DNA from 3 places in the Ochrobactrum sp. P6BSIII genome. Region 2 is predicted to be linked to each of the others. Evidence: predicted binding sites of a transcription regulator. Region 2 holds the regulator's gene; each other region holds the start of a gene.
The links. The regulator PhoB, encoded in region 2, activates phosphate uptake and scavenging genes when phosphate is short. The targets are predictions, from matches to a motif close to TGTCATNNANCTGTCAT.
Positions count from the first base shown of each region.

Region 1: a site for PhoB is predicted at 2,299-2,315, ahead of FHW00_RS17925 (esterase-like activity of phytase family protein). Genes of this name have one in related genera too.
Region 3: a site for PhoB is predicted at 4,501-4,517, ahead of ppk2 (polyphosphate kinase 2). Genes of this name have one in related genera too.

Region 1 is NZ_JACGXB010000013.1:57,314-67,229, forward strand. Features, by position in the region: gene FHW00_RS17910 (coniferyl aldehyde dehydrogenase) at 1-1,258, opposite strand, end outside; gene FHW00_RS17915 (lysoplasmalogenase) at 1,248-1,967, opposite strand; gene FHW00_RS17920 (hypothetical protein) at 1,996-2,160, opposite strand; gene FHW00_RS17925 (esterase-like activity of phytase family protein) at 2,370-3,458, shown strand; gene FHW00_RS17930 (hypothetical protein) at 3,767-3,958, shown strand; gene FHW00_RS17935 (alpha/beta hydrolase) at 4,081-5,775, opposite strand; gene FHW00_RS17940 (hypothetical protein) at 6,816-7,139, shown strand; gene bluB (5,6-dimethylbenzimidazole synthase) at 7,246-7,869, opposite strand; tRNA gene FHW00_RS17950 (tRNA-Leu) at 8,003-8,089, opposite strand; gene FHW00_RS17955 (2,3-bisphosphoglycerate-dependent phosphoglycerate mutase) at 8,236-8,856, opposite strand; gene dapB (4-hydroxy-tetrahydrodipicolinate reductase) at 8,979-9,818, opposite strand; gene FHW00_RS17965 (ABC transporter ATP-binding protein) at 9,808-9,916, opposite strand, start outside.
Region 2 is NZ_JACGXB010000001.1:278,242-288,157, forward strand. Features, by position in the region: gene dps (DNA starvation/stationary phase protection protein Dps) at 1-268, shown strand, start outside; gene FHW00_RS01235 (aminopeptidase) at 340-1,593, opposite strand; gene FHW00_RS01240 (hypothetical protein) at 1,766-2,038, shown strand; gene FHW00_RS01245 (cell wall hydrolase) at 2,118-3,065, opposite strand; gene FHW00_RS01250 (hypothetical protein) at 3,122-3,307, shown strand; gene phoB (phosphate regulon transcriptional regulator PhoB) at 3,701-4,387, opposite strand; gene phoU (phosphate signaling complex protein PhoU) at 4,533-5,255, opposite strand; gene pstB (phosphate ABC transporter ATP-binding protein PstB) at 5,351-6,124, opposite strand; gene pstA (phosphate ABC transporter permease PstA) at 6,188-7,507, opposite strand; gene pstC (phosphate ABC transporter permease subunit PstC) at 7,507-9,000, opposite strand; gene FHW00_RS01280 (PstS family phosphate ABC transporter substrate-binding protein) at 9,157-9,916, opposite strand, start outside.
Region 3 is NZ_JACGXB010000005.1:211,106-221,021, reverse strand. Features, by position in the region: gene FHW00_RS09180 (efflux RND transporter permease subunit) at 1-61, opposite strand, end outside; gene FHW00_RS09175 (efflux RND transporter periplasmic adaptor subunit) at 58-1,128, opposite strand; gene FHW00_RS09170 (efflux RND transporter periplasmic adaptor subunit) at 1,164-2,216, opposite strand; gene phnX (phosphonoacetaldehyde hydrolase) at 2,405-3,226, opposite strand; gene FHW00_RS09160 (TIGR03364 family FAD-dependent oxidoreductase) at 3,240-4,364, opposite strand; gene ppk2 (polyphosphate kinase 2) at 4,595-5,503, shown strand; gene FHW00_RS09150 (transporter) at 5,573-6,556, shown strand; gene FHW00_RS09145 (DUF930 domain-containing protein) at 6,867-7,766, opposite strand; gene FHW00_RS09140 (ornithine cyclodeaminase) at 7,913-8,971, opposite strand; gene FHW00_RS09135 (M20/M25/M40 family metallo-hydrolase) at 9,009-9,916, opposite strand, start outside.

The DNA.
Region 1 (9,916 bases), on a different contig from region 2:
CGTGATACTGGCCCATGCCGCTCGCGCCGACGCCGCCGAAGGGCAGGCTTGTGCAGGCAAAATGATAGAGCGTGTCGTTGATGCAGACCCCGCCAGCAACCACATGGGCGAGGATCGTCTCGATCTCGGCTGTATTTTCGCTGAAACAATAAAGCGCCAGCGGGCGATCATGGCCAAGAACATGGGCAATGGCGTCGTCGGTCGAGCGATAGCTGATGATCGGCAGTAGCGGTCCGAAAATCTCTTCCGCCATGATGGCGCTGGTCGCTTGCGGCTCAAGAATGAGCGTCGGCGTCATGAGGCGCGGTTCGGCGGATGGCGCGAGCAGCTCGACGATGCCTTCGCTCTTGTCCTTCGCATCGGCCAGCAGGCCGGTTAGCCGCTGCAACTGCGCATCGTTGATAATGGTGGTGCGATCTGGATCTGCGGACGCGCCGCCAAAACGAGCCTGCATTTCCGCGCGCAGCAGGGCAATGAACGCGTCGCGTTTGCTGTGGTGGATCAGTATATAATCCGGCGCGATGCAGGTCTGCCCGGCATTGAAGAACTTGCCGTTTGCGATGGCGCGTGCGGCCCGCACCAGATTGGCGTTTTCGCTGACGATGGCGGGAGACTTGCCGCCAAGTTCCAGCGTCACGGGCGTCAGATTGGCCGCTGCTGCTGCCATGATCTTGCGCCCGACGGCGGTGGAACCGGTAAAGAACAGATGGTCGAAAGGCAGGCTGGCAAAGCGGGACGAAAGCGCTGCATCGCCTTGCACCACGGCAACACGATTGTCCGGAAAGACCGTGCTGATGAGTTTTTGCAGAAAGGCCGCCGTTTGCGGCGTGTGTTCGGACGGTTTGATCAGGACATGATTGCCTGCCGCAATGGCGGCCACCAGCGGCGCGAGCGCCAGATTGACCGGATAGTTCCACGGCGCGATGACGCCCACGACACCCAGCGGCACGAAGCGAAGCTCTGCTTTCGCTGGCCATAATTTCCAGCCCGCCTTGCGGCGTTTCGGCTTCATCCAGCGCTTGAGATGATGCAGCGCATCATCGATTTCGGCAAAGACCACGCTGGCTTCGCCAAGCAGGGTTTCATGGGCGGAGCGGTTTCCAAAATCGGCGCTGATCGCCTTCGCCATGTCGTCAAGTCGGGCCGCCAGGCCAGCGCGCAGGCGCTTGAGATCATCGATGCGCTGTTCATAGGGCGGGCGATGCTCCAGCCATGACTGACGCAGACGGGCGAAAGCCGCGTCGAGATTATCGCTCATGGGTGAAATCCTCCGTCGACCGGGCGAACAGGAACTGCGCCACATAATAGGTGGCGAGCACCCAGAACCCGCTCAGCGGAATGTCGAAGCGAAACCGGTCATAGGCCAGCAGCGTGTCGCTGACCATGAAGCACACACCGCCCAATGCCGCCAGCCAGGCGGCATAGTGTTGCGGTGTTTCCGGTTCCGTGCCGGTTGCCCGGCTAAAAGCCTGCGCGGCCATGACGCCGAGAGCCGCAGCATAGATGATGACGGGGATTTTCATGGCCCCCGGCAGGGCCGTCCAAAGGCCGGTAATCACCGCAAATGCCGCAAGCGAGAAGACGACGAAGGCGCCCTTGTTCTGTGCAAAGCGGGTATGGCGCGACAGGGCGTAAATATAGGCGCAATGGGTGATGAGAAAGCAGATCAGCCCGGCCATGAAATAGTCGCCGGGCAGCATCAGGAAAAAGTCGCCAAGGGCCGCGAGGGCAAGGCCGAAGGCCACGGCAAAGCCATAGGATTTCGAGCGCGGCTTACCGGAACAGAGCACTGCCGCCAGCAGGAACAGCGTTGCGGTCGGCTTGGTGAGATAATGCAGCCAGCGCCAGAAAGAGGTCTCGCCATTATAGCTCAGCAGACTGCCCGCGATGGCGCAGACCGCGCAGAACAGGAACAGTCCATAGAGCGTCCGATTCCGCCCGAATTCCAGCAGACCCTTGTGCCGCATCTCAACTCCCCCGATTTATGATGTGGGTTTATTCTTGTGTTGCCGCCGCCTCGCGCCGCCTTTTGCGGCCGATGCGTTCGGCACGGGTGGAAAGCTCCGTATTCCCCTCAAGATCGGTTTGCAGGATCAACCCTTCCTGCTTCAGCCACCGGATAATCTCGCCGAATGCGCGGTCGTAATCGGGCTGTTCCATGGCGGGCCTCTTAGTCGTTCTGCCGAGACAAACAACGCACAATCTATTGCTAACTATTTGTTTTTACGCATATGAAAACACAAAACCATTCCATACTTTTGCTGGAAATGCGTTCCGTTGCAAGGCGGAAAATGTCACCGTCATGAACGCTTCAAATCTTGCCGCTATCAGATAGGCTTTCTGTTTGTGAACCGGGCAAGGTGCGTTTGATGAAGTCTCCGCTTTTTGTTGCAGCATTTTACGCCGTTGTTTCTTTGACGACTGCGGCCTTCGCGCAGGATTTCAAAAAGCCCACGCTGCTTGGGGAGATCGTGCTGCCAACCGGCCTGCAAATCGCAGGCGTCGAGTTCGGCGGCATATCCGGCCTCGACTATGATGCGGCGCACGACATCTACTACGCCATTTCCGACGATCGTTCCGAAAAGGCGCCAGCTCGGTTCTATACGCTCAAGATCGTTGCTGACGAAAAGGGGCTGCACAGCGTCGATATCCTTTCCACCGTCACGCTGTTGAATGCCGAGGGCAAGCCCTTCGCGATCAAGGATGTCGATGCGGAATCCATTCGTTTCCATGCGGGCACCGGCACGCTGTTCTGGACCAGCGAAGGCGACCGCAACGGCAAGCCAGCCGTGCGGGAATCGCGCATCGATGGCAGCCTGATCCGTGAATTTACCTTGCCCGATTATTACATCCCGAATGGCGACGGCACACGCGGCATTCGCGACAACCTGTCCTTTGAAAGCCTGACCTTTTCGCCGGATGGCAAAACATTGCTCGTCGGGCTGGAAAATGCACTGCTTCAGGATGGTGACAAGGCAACGCTGGAAAAAGGCAGTCGCGCCCGCATACTCGCTTTCGATATTCTGTCCGGCGCGGTGAAGGCGGAATATGCCTATGATACGGGCCCGATCTTCACCAAGGCGACCAAGCTGCCCTATTGGAACGACAACGGCATGTCGGAATTTCTCGCCTGGGGTGATGATCTGCTGACGGTCGAACGCTCCTATGCGCATGGCGTTGGCAGCCAGATCAATTTCTACCGCGCGCGTTTTGCCGGGGCGACCGATACTAGCGGCATGGCGACACTCAAGGATGTTTCGCTGACGCCGATGGCCAAGGAAGCTGTCCTGCGGCTGGGGGAAGGTGATTTCGGCCTCGACATCGATAATATTGAGTCGGTCACCTGGGGTCCGATAATCGGCGGCCGTAAAACAGTGGTCATCGCTTCCGATAATAATTTCAATCCGGAACAATTTACTCAGTTTGTCATGTTTCAGCTTGATGAAGAAGCAAATTGAATTCAGGTTCAAGTATAAATCAATTAAGTAAGCATGGCAATTCTTCTAAATAAACCTGCATCAACCCGATGTGGGTTTATACAGCCATAAGCTGTTCAAAATATTGTGTTTTATAAAAATTACAGTCCGGTAGCGAAAATGTGACATCAGACTGTCGTCAAATCGATTATATATTCCAGCTTCGCCTTGGGAGCACTTTCAATCTGGTCAATCAGATTGGTGCTCCTCTTATGTATCTTACGCACATCTTGCCCAAAAACCGTTTCACACTTTTTGGGATGTGCGGTTCACCATTCAAGAGGGAATACATGCTGTCACAAGCCAAGGTAGACCAACTCGGAATTACGATCGATGTGTACCAGAAAGCGGCGAAGCAGTGGGTTGCTTCCGGCATTTATGAAGGCCATCACATCGTCGTCGAAAACCAGACGCAGGGTACCGCCGTCAGCGCATGGCGTGACCGGGCGCTTTCCGTTTCGGATTGCGGAACCGCTCAATAGCATTTGAGTTTGTTTCAAAAGGCGGCCAACGGTTGGCCCGCCGCCAATTTCTTTTCAAAGCCGGGCTGTTACGGTCGATTTTCAGATGACTGCAACAGCCGTTACTATCAAATTCCTTGGGGCTAGCCCCCGCGTTCCTCGAACCCTTCGGCATTACCTTCGTCCACCTTGTGACGCAGATATTGCTTCAGCCGGTTGATATCATCGCTCTGCCAGTTTTCGGCGCCGGTGATGTCACGCCAGGCTTCCAGATAATGCTCAGGGGCATAGACATGTCCATGCCCCATGGGCGCGCTGTCGGCAAATGCCATGTCGACCACCAGTTGCAGCGCGGTCACGATCGGATACCAGCGTAAATCGGCTGATACATCGGGACCGCGCGGCTCTTTCATCCAGTCCGGCTCGCGATAGAACATGCTGCTGTTGAAGAACACGATGGCATCGCTGGCATATTGCAGATAGATCGTGCGCATCACGCCCCATTCGTTGCCATTGCCGGGCGCTTCGCCATTCTGGTTCATGAAGCGCACGAAGGCGCCGTCGCGCACCACGGGCAGCCATTCCGGCGTATCGGCATTGCGGCTGCGCGTCAGCGAACGCCACAGCGCGCTGGGGAAGGGCGGGCCGCTCCACAGGGCGCCATTCAGAGGCGCATCCAATATTTCAAACAGCGATACCGAGCTTTGCGAATTGAAAGCGCCGAGGCTCAGACCATGCAGATAAATCTTCGGTCGTTTGTCGACGGGCAGGCTTTTCCAGTAATCATAGACCGTTTCAAACAGCGCGCGCGCCGACTCCGCGCCATATTCCGGCTGGAACAGCAGCGATAGCGGGCTGTTCAGATAGGAATATTGCATGGCAATGCTGGCCACGTTACCGTCGCGCAAATATTCCAGTCCGATCATGGCGGATGGATCGACCCAGCCCGTACCGGTCGGCACGATGATCACCAGCGCAGACCGGTCGAAACCTTTCTGCCGCTTCAGCTCTTCAAGCGCCTGTTGCGCCCGTTCCTGCGGCGTCCGGCTGACATTGAGCCCGGCATAGACGCGGATCGGGTCCATGGCCGTTCGCCCGGTAAAGGCGGAAATCTCGGCTGCGGTCGGCGCGGTGGCGACATATTCGCGCCCGGCGCGTCCCAGATCCTCCCAGTTGATCAAGGAGGCGGCGCTGCCGGTCTTGTCGGGCGAGGATGGCTGCACGCGGTCCGGCTCCATCAGGGCGTCATAGCGCTTGAAGGACGCATCGAGCGATTTGAAGGCTGTATTGATCAGCACGCCATTGGCGACGGTCCAGATCAGAAAAGCCGTCACCGAGGCCGCAATGACGTTTGCAACGCGCCTTGGCATGATGCGGCGCATCTTCGCCGAGAAATAGCGGCCGATGCGAATGAGGATGCGGGCGATGATCAGCAGCACCAGAAAGACGGCAATGGCAATCGCGGTCAGGGTCGCGGGATAGGCGGAAGGCACCGGCGGCATATCCATGGCCGTGCGGATCGAGTTCTGCCAGCCAGCGGATGAGCGAAGGGCGATCAGCGCCACGGCAAGGCAGACAACGCCCACGACGATTTTCAGGATGGCGCGCTTGCGCCCCTGTATTTCCGGCAGTTCGAGATAGCGCCACAGCGCGCCGAAAAGCACGCCGATGCCATAGCCGATTGCGAAGACCAGCCCGCACAGCGCACCCTGAATGACATAGGTGCGCGGAATAAGGCTCGGCGTCAGAGCTGCGGCAAAGAACAAGGTGCCGAACGCCAGTCCGGTCGCGCAGAATGACGAGGTGCCGCGAAAAAGGGCGAGAACGAAGGCGCGCATCAGCACTTGCTCCAACGGAATTGCTCGTCTTTGGATATAGTTAGCACAAGACAGAGTAAAGGCCGTTGGCAGGATTGCTAATCGCGCTGCAATCTCCGCGAGACGAATCAATTGAGCCGGATTACCAATTGCGAGGGGCTGCTATGCGGCGGTTCTTCGCTCTTCATGGTCAGGGTGCCCACGGCGAATGTTCAGGCTTTGTGAAAGCTAAAGGCCGTGGGGCTGTTTGAACACGGTTTACTACGCCCTGACCGCCACGGCCTATGCGCTGCGCTGCAATCTCCGCGAGACGAATCAATTGAGCCGGATTACCAATTGCAAGGGGCTGCTATGCGGCGGCCCTTCGCTCTTTATGGTCAGGGTGCTCCCGACGAATGTCCAAGCTTCTCTGAAGCCAAAGGTCGTGAGGCCGCCACTACACGGTTACTAAGCCCTGACCGCCAAGGATCGAACAGCAAGACTAGTGCTTGCTTCTATAAGACAAGGAACTCTTTGCCCTTTATGGTCAGGGTGCCCACGGCGAATGTTCAGGCTTCTTGGAAGCTAAAGGTCGTGGGGCCGGCGCGATACGGTTGCGAACGCCCTGACCGCCAAGGGTCATGAGAAAAGGCTCAGCGCCTGCTTCCCGCGCACAACTGCCGCTGAATATTACTTCATTCTAAAACAGAGATACCGTATGGTTGCTGCGGTTATCCAGCCATCGATTTCGCTTGTTTAACAGTGCGTTGCGACCATCCGGCAGAAGCCTGTCGCGTGACAGATTTTGCATGTGACAAGCTGCCAGAAATCCTCTACGCCTAGTGATGGACCGCTACGCGGCGGTCTGGGGTGTCGTAGCCCCACACTGTATGGCTGGTGTCGCCAAAAGATGCCGAACCTTCGTCCTTTATGGTCAGGGTGCCTGCGACGTATGTCCAGGCTTCTCCTGAAGCTAAAGGTCGTGGGACCGTTACAGTGCGGTTACGAACACCCTGATCACCAAAGATCGAAGGGCACAGCGCGGGGGCGTACCGCGAGAGTGCACCGGGTGGAGACCGATCGTGACGAAAATGCTCAGTTTCTATGCAATCACCGATGACAAGATGACGGAATGGGATGACGTGTTCTTTGTGGACTTGGCAGAAGCCGAAGCTGCAATACAGAGGACACTGAAAGAATCCGAAGACCAGTTCGTCTTCTGGCCCCGTCCTATACGATGCCCCACGGCTCTTTACCTTGAGCGCGTCAGCGTTCCGTTCACCGAGGAAACACTGTTTGCCTTGCTGAATAATAAGGGGCCGCTCAGCGTTTTTGCGGAGCGGGAAGTCCTCAACGTGTATCCCACGAACGGGCGGACCTGGTTGGGGTCGAGCTTCTGCCCTTAGAGCGCCGATCTGATTGAATCAGATCGGCGCTCTAAGCTCTTTCCACTTGAAGCATAATCTTATCGATCCTCGTTTCACTCCGGTCGGATTATGCTCTTAGAGTACATCAGCAGGGGCGCCAGTCGGTCCTGCTGTTTTCCTGCCAGCCGCATTTGTGCAGCAGCGGCGTGTCGTCGGTGAAGCTCGGCCAGCCGACGCATAGATAAAGGCTGAAGCGCCAGTTCGTCGGCACGTCGAAAAGCCGTTCCATGGCCACCGGGTCGAGTATAGACACCATGCCGACACCAAGGCCCAGCGACCGGGCGGCGAGGTTGAGATTTTGCACGGCCATCGCCGTGCTTTGCTCCAGCGTGGAAGCCATCGACTGTCGCCCGAGGCCATGCCCTTCCGCCGGTTCCGTTTCCGTGAAAATGGCAAGCTGCAACGGGGCGACGGCAAGCCCCTCCAGTTTCAGGTCACGATAGGCCTCGGCGCGTGCGCCGTCGTAAATCTCTGCTGCTTTGCGGTTGGCCTGCCTGAAGGCATCATGGACCGCCTGACGCTTCCCAAGGCTTTCCACGGCGAAGACGCGCCAGGGCCGCGCATTGCCGACAGAGGGTGCATAATCCATCGCCTGCCGCAGTGCTTGAATCATCGTTTCGTCTATCGGATCGCTGCGAAAATGACGAACATCCCGTCGCCATTTCAGAAGCTCGAAAAAGGCGTCGCGATCAGCGTCGGTGAACTGCATATCTGTTTTCCTGAAGCTCAGGCCGGGCTTTGGCCGCACGGGGCATGCACCAGGCCCGGATAGCAAAAAAGCCCGCTTGCGCGGGCTTTTTGGGGTGCTTCTGAACCTTGGTAGTGGTCCGAAGACTTAGGAATGGTGCCCAGAAGAGGACTCGAACCTCCACGCCCTTGCGAGCGCCAGCACCTGAAGCTGGTGCGTCTACCAATTCCGCCATCTGGGCGACGAGGACCCATCTAAGGGGTCAGCTTGCCTCTGTCAATCGCGTTTTCGAAATTCAGTGAGCTTTTTTTCAAGCTGTCCGTTTTCCGTGTTGAAAACGCCATCGGGCGCGGTGTCGCGCCCGATAAAATTGGTGCCAACTGTGTGTCAGGCTTCCAGAATTTCCTTAGAGGCCACAGTCGAATCAGCATTAAGCCGGTAAATGATCGGCACGCCGGTATTCAGTTCCTGCTTGAGAATCTGTTCCGGCGTCAGGCCGTCGAGCGCCATGATGAGCGCGCGCAGCGAATTGCCGTGTGCAGCCACCAGAACGCTCTCGCCGCGCAGCACATGCGGCTGGATCTGATGCAGATAATAAGGCCAGACGCGCGCGCCCGTATCCTTCAGGCTTTCGCCGCCCGGAGGAGGCACGTCATAGGAACGGCGCCAGACATGGACCTGCTCTTCGCCCCACTTGGCGCGGGCATCGTCCTTGTTGAGGCCGGAGAGATCGCCATAGTCGCGCTCGTTCAGGGCCTGATCGCGGATCGTTTCAAGGCCGGACTGGCCCAGCTCATCCAGAATGTGCTGGCAGGTGGTCTGTGCGCGGCTCAGCACCGACGTATAGGCGATGTCGAACTTGAGGCCCGCAGCCTTGAGGCGCTGGCCTGCGGCCTTGGCTTCGGCATGGCCCTGTTCGGTCAGGCCCGGATCGCGCCAGCCGGTGAAAAGATTCTTCAGGTTCCATTCGCTTTGGCCATGGCGAACCAGGACGAGAGTACGAGACATATGCAATGCTCCGTTGGTGGGTAAATCAAAGCGCATCCCGAAAAGTGTGAAACGGTTTTCGGAAAAGATGCGCGTTCAAACAAAATAGTAGAGCGCCGATCTGATGAAATCAGATCGGCGCTCTAGTCACTCAGCCCGAGCACGTCGAGCATGGAATAGAGGCCGGGCTTCTTGCCATAAGCCCAGAGTGCAGCCTTGACCGCGCCGCGTGCGAAAATGGTGCGGTCCTCGGCGTGGTGCGACAGCACAATGCGTTCGCCGGGGCCTGCCAGAATCACCGAATGGTCGCCGATCACCGAGCCGCCGCGCAGCGTGGCAAAGCCGATGGTGCCTTCCGTGCGGGGGCCGGTATAGCCATCACGCGACCGCACGCTGTTGTCTTCAAGGCTGATGCCACGGCCTTCTGCTGCCGCTTTGCCGAGAAGCAGGGCGGTGCCGCTTGGCGCATCCACCTTGTGCTTATGGTGCATCTCGAGAACTTCGATGTCGAAATCCTCCGGACCGAGCGCCTGTGCAGCCTTCTGCACCATGACGGCCAGCAGATTGACGCCGAGGCTCATATTGCCTGACTTGACGATGGTGGCATGGCGGGCGGCGGCGCGGAACTTCTCTTCGTCTTCTGCCGCGCACCCGGTGGTGCCGATGACATGGACGATACGGGCCTGTGCAGCTAGACCGGCAAAGGCGACGCTGGCGGCGGGGCTTGTGAAGTCGAGCACGCCTTGCGCCTTGGCGAAGACCGGCAGCGGATCATCGGTGATGGTGACGCCAAGTGCGCCGACACCGGCCACTTCACCAGCGTCCTTGCCGATCAGCGGCGAGCCGGGGCGCTCGATGGCGCCAGCGAGTTTGGCACCATTAATCGACTGGATCGTCCGGATGAGGGTCTGGCCCATGCGGCCACCGGCGCCGACGACGACGAGGCCCATTTCGCTGTTTTGGCTATCCGGTTCACCGGTCATTCTGTCCTCCTGTGCCCGCTGGCACATCATCCGCAGTCAGTTCTTCGATTGTCGGTTCGGTCATATTATCAGCGCTGCCGCTCTGCAATTGATAGAAG
Region 2 (9,916 bases):
TCAGCTTGGCGGCACAGCCTATGGCACGTCCCAGATCGTCGTGAAGGAGACGAAACTGAAGCCGTATCCGACCGATATTTATGCGGTTCACGATCATCTGGGCGCGCTGATTGAACGTTATGGCGATGTCGCCAACCTGTTGCGCAAATCGATCAAGGATTCGGACGAAGCGGGCGACGACAACACGGCGGATATTTTCACCGCCGCATCACGCTCGCTGGACAAGGCGCTTTGGTTCCTCGAAGCCCATGTGCAGGAAAAGAACTGAGGCTTACCCTCAAACAGTCAAACAAAAGGCCGGGAAAAATCCCGGCCTTTTCAATTTCTGCTAGCCAGCTCTTAGCTGGCCCATTCGCCGCGACGCATCACCGGCTCGCGGCTGCCATCGGGCTTGATGCCGTCGACATCGATTTCACCGGAACCGATCATCCAGTCGATATGGATGAGGCTGGAATTGCCGCCCTGCGCCTTGATCTGTTCCGGCGTCAGCTTGGCGCCGTCGATGAAGCACTTGGAATAGCACTGGCCAAGCGCGATATGGCTCGCGGCGTTTTCATCGAAAAGCGTGTTGTAGAACAGAAGGCCGCTTTGCGAGATCGGCGAGGAGTGCGGCACCAGCGCCACTTCACCCAGCCTGCGCGCGCCTTCATCCGTGTCGAGCACTTTCGACAGCACTTCTTCGCCGCGGGTCGCTTTGGCTTCGACGATACGGCCCGCCTCGAAACGCACTGCGATGTTTTCGATCAGCGTACCCTGATGCGACAAAGGCTTGGTGCTGGCGACATAGCCATCGACGCGCAAGGCATGCGGCGTGGTGAAAACCTCTTCCGTCGGAATATTCGGATTGCAGGTAATGCCGTTCTTGGCCGTCGACGCGCCACCATGCCACTCGTGACCATCGGCAAGCCCAACCGTCAGATCCGTGCCCGGACCCTTGAAGTTCAGGGCGCTATAAGCCTTGCCGTTCAGGAAGCGGGTGCGGGTGCGAAGCGCTGCATTATGCGCGGCCCATGCACCAATCGGATCTTCCACATCAACGCGCGAAGCGGCGAAGATGGCCTCCGCCAGCTTGCGGGTCGCCACCTCTTCCGGCTCATTGGGGAACATCAGCTGCGCCCATGCCGCATTCGGATAGGAAACGATGTTCCAGTTGATGTCGAAACCGGCGATCTTTTCCAGCGCTGGCTGATAGGCCTTGGAGTTGGCGCGATTGGCGCGCGAGACCTTGGCGGCGTCCTGGCTGGACAGAAGCATCGGATTGTCGGCAGCAATCGCAAGACGCGCCGCACCTTCCGAATAAGCCTTGGCCATGCCCTCATAGAGCCAGGTCGAAGCACGGTCAAAGCTCGCATCCGGCGCATTTTCATAGCGAGCCAGCGCAATCTGGTCATCGGCGAAGAACGGCGTCACCAGACCCGCGCCCGCCTTATAGGCATGTTTGGCAATCAGTCGAACCAGCGGCAAGGCAACAACAGGCGCCGTGATGATCAGATCCTGCCCCTCGCGCAATTGCAGGCCGACGCGAACGGCTACTTCAGCCAGACGTTCGAGCTTTACCGGATCGATGACGGGATTTTGCATATCGTGAGCCATGGGCTGCGGACCTCTTTGATGCGAAAGCGCCTCCCTCAAGAAAGGGGGCGCCATGAAAGAATCACTTCTGTACACTCGCCGCCAGTTTATCAGATGGCGCAATTAAACCACGTTCTTTTCAGGATATGGTCTATACTCGATGCTGCGGTCAGCGATATGGAAAGCAAAGAGAATGAACAAGAAAGCGCTTGTATTATTGGGACTTGCAGGCCTGCTGGCCGGTTGTGTCACCATGACGCCGGAAGAGCGCCGCGCTGCCGATGAACGGACATGTCTCGGCTATGGTTTCAAGCCTCGGACCGACGCATTTGCCAACTGTCTGCAACGGCTCGATCTCGACCGCCGGGCGGATCGCCGCGCATGGGAAAACCGCGTCGATTTTTACGACCGGCCAATCATGCTCTATCAGCCGATCTATCGTCCGGTCGTAGTTCGCCCCCGCTAATTACGGCAGATTGCGGGGCTCAAATGAAAATGCGGGCCAATCGGAAAGATTAGCCCGCACCGAAGCTGTTCAAATCAACTTATAGAGGCGTTTCTGGACGATCCTGCGACAGAAGCAGCGCGCCGATTGCATCGGCCTGCTTCTGGTCTGCTGCGGCATAGCCGAGCGTTTGCGGCTGGCTGGCAGGCGCAGACGTATCGAATTGCGGCTGGTAGGACGCGACCTGCTGAATCTGCGGCTGTGCCTGCGCTACACCATTCTGGTGCGAGAGGCGATTGCCACGTGCCTGCGGGCCAAGGCCGCTGCCCCGTATAGAGGTTTCCATCTTTGCGGCATCCGCCAGCGCGACCTGTACGGTGGGCGCTGCTTCCGGCACGGGTCCGGCCTGTGGCAGCGTCACGTCATAAGACGGATCTTGCGGCGTGGATGGCGACTGCGGCGAATAGGCGAGAGCCAGATTGTATGGCTCCTGCGGCACCGGGTTCTGCAACGAACCGTCGCGATTGCGCTTCTCGTAGAACGAATTACCGCCGGCAACCAGCACGTAATGCATGTTGTCATACGGGAATGACAGGCCAGCCGTGTGGAAGAACATGGCGTTCTTCAGCTTCGGATGGCGCTGGCCCTTCAGCACAGCATCGGCTGCGGCCTGAACGTCGGGCAGTTTGCCCGATTCCATCTTGCGGCTGAGCACGCCGGGCGCGAACTGGTTCTTCTGGCCAACAACGCCACAGATCGTATCCGGATAACGGCCCGATGCGAGGCGGTTCATGACGACCGTACCAACGGCCATCAGACCATCAGGGCTGGAACGGTTCGATTCGAAGAACATTGCGCGCTCGAGGCACTCCTTGTCCTTCGCCGTGTAGGTATAGGTCTTGACGCCGTTAACCGACTTGACGTGGCTTACAGCCGCCGTCTTCTCAGTCTTGGCTGTGGTGCCGGTCGTCGTGCAGCCCGTCACTACGAAGGGCGCTACGAGCAGTCCTGCCAATACAGGCAGCTTCCAATTACCAGCGCGCGTCAACGGCTCAGTCTCATATTCAGGACCCTTAACTGAAGCAGTCGATCCGAAGGCCAATAATGACCAGTGCGGGTCTAGCTGCGGTGCAAGTCAAAGCAAGCGAAGATCAAAAATCAAACAACCTGCCGTCGCTCGTCTTCTTCAAGGTTTTGGAATTTTTAGGCCAAAAAAAGGCAATGGGTCAAATTCCGAAATTGCTGAAACCATCGAAACGGCTGCAAATGAAACCCGAATCACGAGCGTAATTACCCACACAAACCATTCAAAACTATTAATAATTTCTTAATGAACCTAGAGAAAAGAGATAAACCTTTGATTTGATGGAAATCATAGTTCCCCAATACAGGCCACATCGCTGCCTTAATTCGCAACTGCTGTAAAATTTTGATATATCTTGCTTCATCGGGCTGGGAAAATCTGCGGCGTAACTGTTTTAGCAAGTCCTGCGCCGGTTCCTTCAACTTTGATGCAAGCTGCGTAACATTCCGTGAGATTGGCCATTTTAGGGCTTTTCAGCGCCTCATCTGGCCGAATCGGGTGGCTTGAGCAACTGGCAAAACGGGCACGTCCAAAAGTGATCGAGCCCGCCTTTCGGTCACGAAAGACGGGCTCAAAGAGCAGTTTTTATCGAAGTTCAATCAGCCGAAAGAATAACCGGCGCCGCGTACCGTGCGGATCGGATCGAGCGCGCGACCCAAGTTGATAGCCTTGCGCAGGCGTCCGACATGGACGTCGACGGTGCGATCATCGACATAAATGTCCGGTCCCCAGACACCATCGAGAAGCTGGCTGCGTGAGAACACGCGACCCGGCGACATCATGAAATATTCCAGCAGGCGGAACTCCGTCGGTCCAAGACGAACTTCCTTTTCCTTGCGGTAAACACGATGCTGCTGGCGGTCGAGCACCAGGTCACCGACCTTCAGCACATGCGACAGCAGGCTTGGATTGGCGCGACGCAGCATGGCCTTGACGCGAGCCAGAAGCTCAGGGGTAGAGAACGGCTTCACCACGTAATCGTCAGCACCGACGCTCAAGCCGCGAACGCGTTCGCTTTCCTCACCGCGAGCGGTCAGCATGATGACCGGCAAACGTTCCGTTTCCGGCCACTGGCGCAGACGGCGGCACAGTTCGATGCCGGATACGCCAGGAAGCATCCAATCGAGGATGAGAAGATCCGGTACGTTCTCGCGCAGCGCGATTTCAGCCTCGTCGCCGCGTAGCATCGTATCCACCTGATAGCCCTCAGCCTCAAGATTATAGCGCAGCAGAACGCTCAGCGCTTCTTCGTCTTCCACCACAGCGATTTTGGGTACCTGTGACATCCAATATTCCCTATTAAAATCCGGCGAGCGGAAGATACACGTCCCCCCATCGACCGCGTGTCGCCGCGCTATTCACTCATTCTCCACCGCATTTGGAGCACCTTTCGGCAAAGCCGTCCTGATGTGCTCCAAACGCAGCGCTTACTCAGGGCTTGCGTGCCTCATCCACGACGATGCCGTGGCTCAGGTCTTCCTTCGGTCGTTCGGCAGGCATCTGCAGGCCGGTCACGATGTAATAGACGGTCTCCGCGATGTTGGTCGCATGGTCGCCGATGCGCTCGATATTCTTGGCGCAGAACAGAAGATGCGTGCAGGCAGAAATATTGCGCGGATCTTCCATCATATAGGTGAGCAGCTCACGGAACAGCGAGGTGTACATGGCGTCGATCTCGTCGTCGCGATCACGCACGACATTGATCTGCTGCACCGAGCGCGACGCATAGGCGTCGAGCACGTCTTTCAGCTGGGTCAGCGCCAGTTCGGCCAGAGTTTCAAGGCCACGATAGAGCTTGACCGGCTGGCGGGACTCCGAAACGGCTGCAACGCGCTTGGCAATGTTCTTGCCCAGATCGCCAACACGCTCCAGATCTGCGGAGATACGGATCGAACCGATAATCTCGCGCAGATCGACAGCCATTGGCTGACGCTTGGCGATGATCATCACGGCCTTGTCGTCGATTTCGCGTTCGCTGGCGTCGAGGATCAGGTCGTCGGAAATGACGCGCTGTGCGAGAGCGTTGTCCGCGTTGACAATAGCGGCGACCGACTGTTCGACCATACGTTCCGCATGTCCGCCCATTTCGGCGATCTTGTGGGTGAGAAACTTCAGTTCCTCATCGTAGGAACGAACGGTATGCTGAGACGGCATGGTAGACCTCGTAATATAAATTGCGGGGAAGCCGCACTTCTGTTGGTTCTGGCACAGTCCGCGAGCAAGGGAGACTTGTCCCCTGCCCCAGTCCGTTAGCCAAAGCGTCCGGTGATGTAGTCCTGCGTGCGCTTTTCGGTCGGCGCAGTGAACATCGTTTCCGTATCGCCCACTTCGACCAGATTGCCGAGATGGAACATGGCGGTGCGCTGCGAAACGCGAGCCGCCTGCTGCATGGAGTGGGTGACGATGACGATCGTGTAGTTCTGGCGCAGTTCGTCGATCAGCTCTTCCACCTTTGCCGTGGCAATCGGATCGAGCGCCGAGCAGGGTTCGTCCATCAGAATGACTTCCGGGCTAACCGCAATCGCACGTGCAATGCACAGGCGCTGCTGCTGACCACCGGAAAGACCCGTTCCCGCATCGTGAAGGCGATCCTTCACTTCCTCGAACAGGCTGGCCTTCTGAAGGCTCGTCACGACGATTTCTTCAAGATCGGTCTTGGAGCGGGCCAGACCGTGAATGCGCGGGCCGTAAGCCACGTTCTCGTAGATCGACTTCGGGAACGGGTTCGGCTTCTGGAACACCATGCCGACACGGGCGCGCAGTTCCACCACATCGATCTTCGGATCGTAGATATCCTCATTGTCGAGGGTGATCTTGCCACCGATGCGGCAACCTTCAATCGTGTCGTTCATGCGGTTGAGCGAGCGAAGGAATGTCGACTTGCCGCAGCCGGAAGGACCGATCAGCGCCGTCACCATCTTTTCCGGAACATCCAGATTGACGTCGAAAAGGGCCTGCTTCTCACCATAGAATACGCAAACCTTGTCGCCGCGCATCTTTACGGAACTGGCGTTGGCGTTCATCTTTTCTCCTACGGCTTTCTCGAGAGTACGTTCTGTCATCAAGTTCATAGCTTCGACTCCCGTTTACCAGCGGCGCTCGAACCGGCGGCGCAGAATGATTGCTGCAATGTTCATCACGGCCAGGAACAGAAGCAGGACGATGATAGCGCCGGACGTGCGTTCCACAAAGGCGCGTTCTGCTTCATTGGCCCACATATAGATCTGGACAGGCAAGGCGGTCGCCGGTTCCATCGGAGTGGACGGAACATCCGCCACGAAAGCCACCATACCGATCAGCAGAAGCGGAGCGGTTTCACCAAGCGCATGGGCAAGCCCGATGATGGTGCCCGTCAGAATGCCGGGTGCGGCAAGCGGCAGGACGTGATGGAAGACCATCTGTGTCTTGGAAGCGCCGAGACCAAGCGCTGCGGCGCGGATTGATGGCGGTACGGCGCGAAGAGCGGCGCGCGTTGCGATAATGATCGTCGGCAGCGTCATCAGCGTCAGAACCAGACCGCCGACCAGCGAAGCCGACCGCGGCAGGCCGAAGAAGTTGACGAAAACTGCCAGACCCAACAGACCGAACACGATGGACGGTACGGCTGCGAGGTTGTTGATGTTCACCTCGATCATATCGGTCCAGCGGTTCTTCTTGGCGAACTCTTCCAGATAGATCGATGCGGCGACGCCGATAGGCAGAGCCAGACCCAGCACGATCAGCATCATATAGAGCGAGCCGACCAGCGCCACACCGAGACCGGATGTTTCCGGGCGGCTCGATGCGCCATAGGTGAAGAGGCCGGTATTGAAGGCTTCCTTCATGACGCCTTCTTCCGAAAGCGTCTTCATCCAGCCGATCTGACGGTCAGAAACCTTGCGGTTCGTTTCGGGCACAGTCAGGTCGATCTGCCCCTTGAAGGCGGAATCGATGTCTGCGCCTGCCAGAACCGGAACGGTCTGCGTCGTGCCGATGAGTGACGGATTGTCCATCACCATCTGGCGAAGCTGAATGCGTACGCCATCCGAATAGAAGCGACCGAGATCGCGCATAGCCGGACGGTCCGTGGGTGACACGCCAAGCTTTTCAGCAAGGGCGTTGCGCACCAGAAGCGGATAGTTCGCTGTGATCAGCACATTCGGATCGGTCGCACGCTTGTTGCCCGGATCGATCACCTGCGCTTCAAGCTTCACCGGCAGGTAAAGCGTCGTCTGCCAGAAAGCGGTGTAGCCCTTGGAGAAAACCGAGAACAGCAGCGCGCAGAGAAAGAACACGCCAATGGCGATTGCAGCAATGCCATAGAGGCGGAAGCGGCGTTCGGCGGCATAGCGGCGCTTGAGCCCGATATCGCGGCGCACCGGCTTTGCAGAAACCGCGCCGCTTGCGTTGAAGGTCGTATCGGTCATTATTCGTACTGCTCCCGGTACTTGCGCACGATGTGCAGCGCAAAGATGTTCATGATCAGCGTCAGGACGAAAAGCGTGATGCCGAGCGCAAAGGCAACCAGCGTCTGCGGCGAGTTGAACTCAAGATCGCCGGTCAGCTGATTGACGATTTTCACCGTGATGGTGGTCATCGCGTCGAATGGATTGATATTGATACGTGCCGCAACGCCTGCCGCCAGAACCACGATCATGGTTTCGCCGATGGCGCGTGAGGCTGTCATCAGAAGTGCGCCGACAATGCCCGGCAGAGCCGCAGGCAGCACAACACGCTTGACGGTTTCGGAGCGGGTTGCGCCAAGACCGAGCGAGCCGTCGCGCAGCGTGCGCGGAACGGCAGTGATGATGTCGTCGGAGAGCGACGACACGAAAGGAATGAGCATCACGCCCATGACGAGACCGGCGGTCAGAACGCTCTGCGCCATGATGAAGCCCTGCCCGCCCGCAATCGCGGCGGAAAGGTCACGCAGGAACGGGCCAACCGTCACAAGGGCGAAGAAGCCGTAGACGATACTTGGAATACCGGCCAGAAGCTCCAGCACCGGCTTGACCACCGTGCGCACGCGCGGCGAGGCATATTCGGCCATGTAGATGGCGGCGAACAGGCCAACCGGAACCGCGAACAGCATCGCGACAAGCGCGATATAGAGTGTACCGGCCAGAAGCGGGATCAGACCGAACTGGCCCGTTTCACCACCGGAACCGGCAGCGGCAAAGCGCGGATCCCAGACCGTACCGAAGAAGAAGTCCCAAGGGGAAACAGCCTGAAAGAAGCTGATCGTCTGGAACAGCATCGAGCAGATGATGCCGATGGTTGTCAGAATAGCGATGCCGGAGGCGGCGATCAGCCCCCACAGCACGATACGCTCGACATTGTTGCGGGCGCGCATGCGGCGGTTGATCGTGGAGAGGCCGAAAATCAGACCGGCAACAGCAATGACCAGCGCCACGGCAGCGCCAATAGTATGCGTCAGGTCCGTCGCCTTCTTCAGATAGAGGGCGATGGGCACCATGTAGTCCTGGCCCTCGGTCGCGAGAGCCACGCCCTTATTGCCGAGAACCGTGCGCGCATCCTGATAGTTGGACGGGAAGCTTTCCAGCTCAGCCGGCGTCAGGCGCTCAAGTCCATTGGCGAGACCGCGCACCATACCGAGCTGAAGGCTGCGATTGGTATAGGAACCACCCTCGACCGCATCGGGCAGGCGCGAAGAGGCGCTGTGATCGAGATATACAGACGCTCCGATGGCCCAGACAGCAAGAAACAGAACTGCAGGCAATGCAGAAACGAGGAAAACCCACCAGCCATGATAATGCGGGCGGGAATGCATTTTCTCGGCCGTCGGCCCTTGTGGGGCGACAGGCTGCGCTTTGTCCAGTGCAACAGCGCGCTGACGGCCGATAAAGAAGCCGACTAACCCGATTGCAATGACGCTAACGAGAACCAGAAAGAAGGACATTCAATTTCCCCGGTTGCCCTGAAAAATGCGAAACGACAAAGACATGACCCCTATGACCAGACTGTCAGTTCCGCGCGATTGCGCCTCTCATATTAGAATGGCGCGAAAGGAGAAGAACGCGGGGAGGTTTCATCCCCGCGTTCCACAGTTTTAGTCTTACTTTGCAGCCATCGTCTTGCCGTCGGTGAAGGCAGCGCGCTGTGCTTCGCGCTCTGCGTCCGGAGCCGGAACCAGACCGTATTCAGCGAGCGGGCCGTCAGGACCGATCATCTGATCGTTCAGGAAGAAATCAACATATTCCTTGAGGCCCGGAACGACGCCGAGGTGAGCCTTCTTCACGTAGAAGAACAGCGGGCGCGAAACCGGATATTCACCCGAGGCAACGGTGGCAGCCGACGGCGTGATGTCGTTGACGGTCGCAACCTTCAGCTTGTCGGCGTTGTTTTCGTAGAAGTAGAGGCCGAAAACGCCAACGCCGGTCTTGTTGGAGTCGATGCGAGCCAGCGTTTCAGCATAGTCGCCGTCGATGTCGACAGCCTTGCCGTCCTTGCGAACTGCGATACAGGCCGAAGCGGCAGCCTTGTCGTCGAGACCGGCCTTCTTGATTTCGTCCAGAGCGCCCGAGTGCTTGCAGCCGTCAGCAAGAACCTTTTCTTCGAAAACTTCACGGGTACCGTGCTTTTCGCCCGGGATGTAGGCAGCAATGTCCCAATCCGGCAGGTTCGGGTTGACCTGGTTCCACTTGGTGTTTGGATTGTCGACCAGCTTGCCGTCGACAACAACCTTGGCAGCCAGAGCCTTGTAGACGTCTTCCGGCTTCAGCTTCCAATCCGGACCCTTTGCGTCGGTCGCGAATACGATGCCGTCATAACCGAAGCGCACTTCCTGAACGTCCTTGACGCCAGCGTCGACGCAA
Region 3 (9,916 bases), on a different contig from region 2:
AATACCAGACCAGCGATCTGTGGTTCAAAGCCCAGTCGGACAGATTGAATCCCTTTTTCACAGGCCAGTTCCTTTCTGGTCCAGACGGACTTTCTGTCCTTCTTTCAACTCATGTACGCCGGCTATCGCCACATAGCTTCCGACATCGACGCCACCGGCGACGAAATTGCTGCCCTGCCGTTCGATGACCTGAACATCGTGCAGCGAAACGGTCTGCTTGTCGGGATCGATGATCCAGATGCTTGTCTTGCCACTATCCTCGCGCAAAGCCTGGATCGGCAGCCGCACCAGATTTTTTTCCGGCGTTGCCAGAGCCGCCCGAATGGTCGCGCCAAGGCGGAAACCGTCGGGCGGATTTTCGATCGCAATTCTCACCCGGCGGCTGCGCGTCTGCGCATCGGCCTGCGGGGCCACTTCTCGCACGGTGCCTGCACCGGTCACTGACGGGTCGGCCTGAAGCTGCACATTGAAAGCAGCGCCGGGCGCAAAATACTGGGTCATACTGTCGGGAATATCGACCACGGCTTCGCGAATGTCCGGGCGCGCCACCGTCATCACGGCCTGACCCGCGGACACGACCTGTCCAACCTCGGCATTGGTTGCCGAAATCACCCCGTCATAGTCGGGGCGCAACACGGCATAGCTGCGCTGGTCCTGCGCCTTTTTCAGCCCGGCGCGGGCCTTTTCCAGATTGGCGTTGGCACTGTCGCGCGCCTGTCTGGCAGCATCGTAATCGGCCTGGGAAACATTGTTGCCTTGCAGCAAAATACGCTGCCGTTCTTCACTGGCCGAGGCATTGGCAAATTGCGCCTCGGCGCTTGCAAGATCGGCCTTTGCCGACTGGATCGCCAGATCGAGCGTCGACGGATCGAGCGTTGCGACGGTTTCACCCTTCTGCACCAGATCGCCCACCTGTACCGGGCGGGTGATAATGCGCCCGAGCACGCGGAAGGCGAGGTCGGTCGAATAACGCGGCTCGATCGTACCGGCAAAACCGGCCTGCGTGGCGGGCCTTGGTTCGACAACCATGTAGAGAACCGGGCGGACGGGTTCAGCCTTGGCGTCGCCTTCATCGCTCTTGCCGCAGGCAGCAAGCGCAATGGTGGCCATCAGGACGGCGGCGCGCATGAAGGGCAGGGTAACGGGCTTTCGGATATCTCGCGTCATTGCGCAACCGCCCCTTCCTGCGTCTGCATGATTTCGGTCGGCTCACCCGAACGCAGCATCTGTGCGCCCTTCGTGACGATCAGTTCGCCGTCGTTCAGGCCGCTATCCACGATCACCCGTTCCTTTTCATAGGAAAGCACGGTGATCGGCACCAATGTTGCGACATTCGTATCTCCAGCCACCCGCCACACGGCGGCGTGCCCGGCGTCGGAGGTCATGGCGCTCCATGGCAGGACGATGACCTGACGGTTCTCCATATGCACTGTTCCGGTTACAGTCGCGCCCAGCGCCATCTGGGGCGGGGTGTGCGCGATGCCGACCTTGACCCTGACTGTGCCCGTCTGTGCGTCGACGACGGGAGAAATTTCGCGGATTTGACCTTCGGCAACCACTGAAGCGTCCGACAGAAGCGCGATTGTTACGCCCATGCCGTCCTTGGCATGGTTCACCAGCGTTTCCTGCACGTCGAAGACGGCATCGCGGGGGCCATCTTCAGCAATGGAAAATGCCGTCTGGGCGGCCTGTATCACCTGACCCGCCTCGATGTTGCGCGCTGTCACGACACCGGAAACCGGGGCGCGCAGTTCGGTATAGGACAGCTGATCGCGCGCGTCGCTCAGCTGGCTTTCGGCGCTCGCCAGCGTGCTTTGCGCGGTTTGCAGGGTCTGGTTTGCCTGATCATAGGTGCTGCGGGTCGTGAAACCCTGAGCCAGCAGCGCCTTCTGGCGTTTGAAATTCGCATCCGCCTGAACGAGCTGTGCTTGCGCTGCATCCTTCGATGCCTGGGCGACACGCAGATTTGCCTGCTGTTCGGCATCGTCGATGCGGGCGATCAGCTCGCCCTTTTCGACATGCTGGCCGATCTCTGTCTTGCGCTCCACAACCTGCCCGCCAAGCCGGAACGATGTGTTGACCAGCGAACGGGCTTCGATCGCACCGGACAGCGTCAATTTAGGTTGATAATCGCTTGCCGCGACTTTCATCACCGCAACCGCAACCACATTGCGGGAATCGGCATGGGCTGGAACGACAAATGTCATTGCCGACATGCAGAATGCAAAAGCAGCCGTGGTTCCGAATATGACGCTTCGTCCGGAGCGGAGGAAACGGAAGGAAGGTTTTGCAATCATTGAACGATCCCGGTGGTTCGCATGTCCGGGAGAATGCAATCAAACGGGTTTCAACGAAAGCTTATTTTTTTACGTTTGCGTCAAATTAATTCGGTAGCGGGCTTCGCTCAGGCGCCGCTACAGGCACGGGGGCGTTCTCCATTGGCGAGCCGTTGTTCGATTGCCTCTATGACCGGAAGGAGATCGGCAACCGTATCGATGATGTAGTCGGGCTGGTGCCGGGAAAGAACGGCAGATGCCTTTTCGCGAAGCGCGTTTTTTTCGGCTTCGCTCATTTTGGCCAGTTCGTCCGGCGTGACGCCCGCTTCGTTGCCGCTCAGCGACACGCCCACTGTCCAGCATCCGGCTTCCCGTCCTTCGTCTATCCCGACGCCGGTATCGTCAACCTTGACGACAGCATGCGCTGGCCAGACATCGAGATCGAGAAAGCACTGGTACATGTTCATCGGGGTTGGGCGGCCGTGCGGCAAATCTCCGGCGCAGACCAGATTGTCGGTTTCATACCCTTGCGCCTTGGCAAGCGGCAGGACGCGCTCCATGATCGAGCGGGTGTAGCCGGTCGTGGAGCCGATCTTGAGGCCGCGTTCGCGCAATGCGCGGGCCGTTTCTACGGCACCCGGCACCAGATCAGCATATTGATCGACGACCTTTTCGTTAAGCGGAACGAACACATCGTAGACGGCCTGAATGTCGGCCTGTGTCGGTGCGTGGCCGTGGTGTGCTTCCCATGCGGCATGAATGCGCGGCTGCGCCAGCATGGCTTCGATGTGATCCCATTTCGGACGGCCCATGGGTTCGCGCGCCTCGGCAATCGAAACCTCAATGCCGAATTGCGCGAATGCTTCCACAAACACACCCATTGGCGCGAAGGAACCGAAGTCGATGACCGTGCCCGCCCAATCGAACACGACTGCTTTGAGATGTCCCATGACTGCTCCGTTTCTATGCGTAGAGTGAATTGACGACCTGCTCACCGAGCGCAAAGCCTGTCGAAGCGCCGGTTCCGCCTGTGACCATGACGAGGCGGATATTGTCGGCGGGTTCGTCAACCATGACCACGCGGTCGCTGGCCGAAGCATAGGTTCCGCACCAGCGCCCGATGACCTCGCGACCCGGCAGATCGAATATCTGGTCGAAGGCTTCCATGATCAGCGTATCGAAGCGTTCCTGTGCGAAAGGTTCGGGGGCATTGCCATAGACATGGCTGTCGCCCACCACCAGCGAACCGTCGGCGGATTGCACGGCGATCAGATGAATGCCACCGCGGCGCATTTCGCCAAGTTCGGCATCAAGACGGTCACAGAGCGCTTTGGCTTCCGGCAGATCGGCAAAGCCATCATAGCGGCCAAAGCTCAAGTCAGACATGACGGCCGCGCCGAAACGCGCTGCTTGGGCTGGCATGACGCGCAGCATCTGCAACGTGCAGATGCGCAGATCATAGGCGGCGATGCGTTCTGGAAACAAAGTTGAAAAATCGTCGCCGGGGCACACAACTGTGGCTTCCGCTTCGATGACGCCCCGACTGGTGGCAATTTTGTTGCCATCAATGACATTGACGGCGGTGTTCCAGTGGAAGGTGACGCCGTGGCGGCGTTCCAGCCACGCGGCAATTTTCGGGATGGCGTCGCGCGATTCGACGCGCAGTTCATGCGGGCTGAAGAGCGCGCTGCGCATCCCATCGGCGCGGATTGACGGCACATGTTCCAGTGCTTCGCCGGGTGTCAGCCTGCGGCAGTCTTCACCCATCGGCGTTTTCAGAAAAGCATCCAGCACGGTTTCCGCTTCTTCGCGGTAAGCAGGCATGACCAATCCGCGATGGATGATCTCAATACCCGCATCGTCGGCGATTTCGGCCCAGATATCGCGGGCGCGCCGCGCACGTGCCCAGTGATCGCCAGCCTTCTGGCCGGATATGGTGACGAAGCCAAAATTGCGGATCGATGCGCCGACAGCCTTGGCATTGCGCTCGACAACAACGACCTTCTTGCCTTTTCGGGCTGCGGCAAGCGCGGTGGAAAGGCCGACAATGCCCGCGCCGACAACCAAAAGATCGTATGTATTCTTCATCTGGGTTCTGTCCTCACCGAAACACATATCCTGCCATGGCTGATAGATATTTCAGTTTGATGACGGTCGACATGTGATGAGGCGGACGACAGAAAGTCTTGGGGGAAAGTAAGAAGGGGTGTGACCGACGAAATTACGTCACGAAACCGTCATGAGGGGCTTCTAGTATTCTGTGCAATCGCGCGGAGCCGCTGCGGTTTCGGGGATAATCTTCAGCTTATGGTGTGAACATGTTCGAGAACAGCCATCTGGACCGTATCAAGGCGGAAATCGCCGACAGTTTCGATGAAGAGCTGGAAATGCAGATCGAGGAAGAGCGTCTGGACGCGATGGTCGCCGAGGGCATGTCCGGCCCTGCCGAGCAGACGCTGGAACGCCGCCTGTATTTCCGCGAGTTGTTTCGCCTCCAGCATGAGCTGGTCAAGCTTCAGGACTGGGTGCAGCACAAGAAGCTCAAGGTCGTGGTGCTGTTCGAAGGCCGTGATTCTGCTGGCAAGGGCGGCGCGATCAAGCGCGTGACCCAGCGCCTCAACCCGCGTGTCTGCCGCGTTGTCGCGCTGCCTGCACCGACCGAACGCGAGCGCAATCAGTGGTATTTCCAGCGTTATGTGCCGCATCTGCCGACCGCTGGCGAAATGGTTCTGTTCGACCGCTCCTGGTATAATCGCGCCGGTGTCGAGCGGGTCATGGGCTTCTGCACCAAGGACGAACTGGAAGAGTTTTTCCGCTCCGTTCCCGAGTTCGAACGCATGCTCGTGCGCTCCGGGATCATTCTCATCAAATACTGGTTCTCGATCACCGATGAGGAGCAGGAATTCCGCTTCAACATGCGTATCCACGATCCGCTGAAGCAGTGGAAGCTTTCTCCGATGGACCTTGAAAGCCGCGTGCATTGGGAAGACTACACCAAGGCCAAGGAAGAGATGCTGCATCGCACGCATATTGAGGAAGCGCCATGGTGGGTTGTCGAGGCCGTCGATAAGAAGAAGGCGCGCCTCAATTGCATTGCGCATCTTCTGACGCAGATACCTTATGAGGATGTGCCGAAGTCTGCCATTCATTTGCCGGAACGTGTGCGTCATGACGATTATGTGCGTCACCAGACCCCGTCCGAAATGTATGTGCCGGAAGTCTATTGAACATTACGTGCGAGGCCGCTTTGCGCCGAGCATCGGTATACGACATTGAACATCATTCGCGGTTCCAACATGGAACATAGTCCCGGTCTGGTGGGTGCTTATCACAAGCGCCCCGACCAGCCGGTGGTTGAACTGAAAGCCAATGAGGTGGCCGCCGCTCTGGCCGCGCATGATGGCTGGGTCTGGCTGCATGTCGATCTGGTCGATCAGCGCGCACAGGGTTGGCTTTCGGAACGATGCGGCTTGCCAGCGTCGGCGCGGGCAATATTGGAGGGGCATGACGACAGTCTGGTGCTCAGCCATGAGGCCGGGACGATCCACGGTGTCATCGCCGATATGCATCAGGACATGGAGCGCATGTCCACGACTATCGGTCGCCTGCATTTTGCGGTGACGAGCGGGCTCCTTGTCACCGGCAGGCGGCATCCGCTGGAAGCCATCGACCGGGTCCGCCATTCATTCGCAAGCGGGTTCTGCCCGGCAACGGCCTATGAACTGTTCGAGGCCGTGGTGACAGGTTTCTGTAAGAATACGGCGAAAAGGCTCAACGAAGCGAGCAAAATGCTCGATTCCGTGGAAGACAGGCTGGTGACAGAGCGGTTGAACGACGAGCGCCGGGACCTCAAGGAAGTGCGCCGTCTGGCCGTTTCACTGCACCGCCCGGTGGCCGGTATGGTGGCTTTGTTCGAAGAAGAAGACCGTCTGGACTGGACCTTACCCGATATGGGCCATGCGGTTTTGAAGCGGCTTTCCATGCGGCTTGAGCGGCTCGACCGTGAAATCGTCATGGTCAATGATCGTGCGCGGCTGCTTCAGGAAGAGATCGCGGCGGAACTGGCGGATGATTCAAACCGCAGCCTTAAAGTAATGGCGGTGATGAGCGCCTTGCTGCTGCCGGGCACGCTGATTGCCGGGATTTTCGGGATGAACACCGCCGGACTGCCCTTCACCGGCGATGGGTCCGGTTTTGGCTGGGCGATGCTGCTGGGGGTAGGCGCGACAGCGCTGTTCTATTGGCTTCTCCGCAAGGCCGGTATCAGCCTGCGGTTTTGACTAGCATCGGTGGGGGCGTGTCCCAAACAGGAGGCACCGTTTCACACGACACCTCCCATTGGGAGTATAGTTATTTCTGGGTGGGTGCCGTAGTTTCTGCGCTCGCCGTTGTTTGCGGCTTTTCCATTTTGGTAGAAGATTGCGCACTATGGTAAGTGCAGTCTGCCATCGCAGCCGTAACCGACAGAGCGAGGACAGCGGTCGTCACAAATACGACTTTCATGCCTGTCTCCATTCAATGTTAGTTTCGTGGGGCATTACATCGAGGACTGTAGCAAATGCTGCAAGCCTTGTCTCATCACTTCATATTCTAGTCTCTTGGCAGTTGCCGTGCGCCCCATTCGCTTTCGGGAATGGCGTGACCAATGGCATAGCTGAAGGACTGGATCGACATCGCCTCGGCATCGATCTGACACTTGAAGTCCACGCCATACCACTGGGCGCGGCTGCGAAACGCACCGTTGCTGACCGTCAGGCCGGTGTTGGAAACGGAACCTCCGGCGCACGCCAGCATGTCGGGGAAAGCGCCCGGTTGCTGACGGCGGATCTGTTCAAGCGCTTCGATACTGCAAATCTGGATGACGCGATCCGTTGGCGAGAGTTTGCCGAGCGCTTGTTTTACACGCGGATCGGACAGGGCATCCTTCGAATAAAGCCTGCGCGCCTGTTTGAAATTTTCAGCCTTTTGCTCCGAAACGGCCTTGGCGGCTGGCCTTTCCTGTTCTGGCTTTGGTTGCGGAACGGGTGGGTTTTCGACAGCAGGGGCCGCGGCTCCGTTGGTGTCATCGACATTTGAAGATAGAGCGCTCAGCTCAGCCGCTTCCTGTTTGTCTTCCTGCAGCTGCTCGTTCTTGGCCTCGGCAGTTGCAGGCGGAACTTCGTCGGGTTTTTCGCTAGCTTCCGGGGCAGCTGGCGGGACATCCGGTTGCTCCGGCGTCTCATCCTTGGGGTCGTTGGAAGCGGACTCAAAGGCAAGCTTCTGGGCTTGCGCCTGCGGTGGCGGAGGGGCGGGCTCGTCCTGATCCAGCTTGGGCTTTTCTTCGGCGGGCGGTGGTGGCGGAACAAGCTCTACATTGACGCTCTGTTCCTGCGCCGTCGGCAGTTCTGGCAAGCGGACGAGCAGGACAAAGGCCAGCAGCAGATGCAGGACGATCGAGCTTGGAATACCCCAGCCGATTTCTGCAGATATTTTTCTGGCCAATTGCTGCATTGTTCAGACGATCAAGGATATCCAACTACACGCGCACGGTTACTTGCCGTTGGTGATATCACATTGCAGCGTCAACAACAGGCCCAACAGCACGTGTTGGGCCGAACTATCTTCTGAGCCGGGATGCCAGGCATCCCGGCAAAGTCTTATGCGGCTTCCAATGCCTGCTCGCATCGCAGCAGCATGCCGTAGAGATCGCGGGGTTCATCGGGGTCCGCAAGCATGTCCAGTTCAGCATAGAGACCGGTTTCTTCCAGCTTGCTGCGGACATAGCGCAGGGCGGAAAAGTCTTCGGTTGCAAAGCCGACGCTGTCAAACAGCGTGATCGCCCGATCCGATGTTCTGCCCGGTAGTTTACCGGTGATCACTTCCCACAGTTCCTTGACCGGATAATCTTCCGGCAATTGCTGGATTTCGCCTTCGATACGGGTCTGCGGCGGGTATTCGACAAAAATATCCGAGCGCAGCAGAATTTCCTTGTTCAGCTCGGTCTTGCCGGGGCAATCGCCGCCAACGGCATTGATGTGAACGCCGGGGCCAACCATGTTGTCGCTCAAAATCGTGGCATATTGCTTGTCGGCGGTGACAGTCGTGATGATGTCCGCACCCTCGACAGCTTCCTGCGACGAACCGCAGATGGTAACGGCAAAGCCCTTGTCGGCCAGATTGGCGGCGCAACGTTCGCTTGCCGAGCGGTCGATGTCGAACAGGCGGAGATTGTCGACGCCGAGCAGCGCCTTGAAGGCCAGCGCCTGAAACTCGCTCTGCGCGCCATTGCCGATGATCGTCAGCGTTTTGGAATCCGGGCGGGCCAGATGCTTGGCGGCCACCGCCGAGGTGGCGGCAGTGCGCAAGGCGGTCAGAATGGTCATTTCGGTCAGGAGCAGCGGATAGCCGCTGTCCACATCGGAGAGAACGCCAAAGGCGGTCACGGTCTGACGCCCGGCGCGGGTGTTCTTCGGATGGCCATTCACATATTTGAAGCCATAGAGCGTGCCGTCGCTGGTCGGCATCAGTTCGATAACGCCTTCCTTGGAATGGGAGGCGACGCGCGGCGTCTTGTCGAACTGTTCCCAGCGGCGGAAGTCTTCTTCCACAACCACGGCCAGTTCCTTGAGAAAGGTTTCGACACCCACCGTCAGAACCAGCTTCATCATGTGATCGACGCTGACGAAGGGGACGATATTCAGCTTTTCATTGGTCATTTAAATGAACCTTTTTGTTCAGGGCGCGTGCGCCCGATCAGCGCGCGCCGTTTCCGGTCTTCGCCGTGAGGAATTTTTCAGCGATCATCGAAACGATCTGCGGCAGAACCTCGAAGGCGTAGGGCGCGTGGACACGCTCAAGCTTCTGGTGGAATTCGCGACCCCATGGGCCGATATTGACCACAGGGAAGCGCAGCGCATTGGCGGCTGGATGATCGACGAGGCGCGACACGGGCGTGTTTTGCGACACGATATCCTGTCCAAGCGTTGCCTGACCGAGAAAGCTCATGTCGGAAATGCCCTGGAAATGTGGCTTCCAGACAAGGCTCTGATCGGGGAAGGCGGCGAAAACCTTGATGGTTTCATCAATGGCTTGCTGAAACAGGCGGTCGTTGGTTTTCGTGTTATCGAGATGGCTCGCGGGATAGTGCAGCCCGGCAAAGCCGACAACAATCGCCGGTCCGGCGAGATGGGCCACACCCACAAGCCACTCAGTCAGCTGGCGGCTGACAGCCAGCGGATTGTCGATGCCGGAAAGGCGCTGTTCCTGTTCGTCATAGAGACGTTCAAAGTCGTCGCCTGCAATGTCTGCCGCCATGGCGCGCAGCTGCGTGAAGGTTACCAGCTTCGGTTCAGGAGGAGTTGCTCCGGCGCGCTTGCCGACCAGCTTGCCATAGGCTTCGGCCTGTGCGGTAAAGCGTGCAACCGCATCGACGGCGCCGGTGCGCACTTCGTCCTGAAAGCGCTTGAACAGCTGTTCGGCGGTCATGCCGTGATAGAGCCAGTTAAGCGCGATCCAGAAACGTTCCGGCGTCGTCACTTCATACCCGTCGCGCAGGTCCTTTGCCTCAAGGCAGATGGGCGGTGGGGAAATGTCTTTTTCGTCGCGATCGGCAAGATCGGCATTACCCTCGAAGCGGGTGAGAATGCCTGCGGCCATCGCCT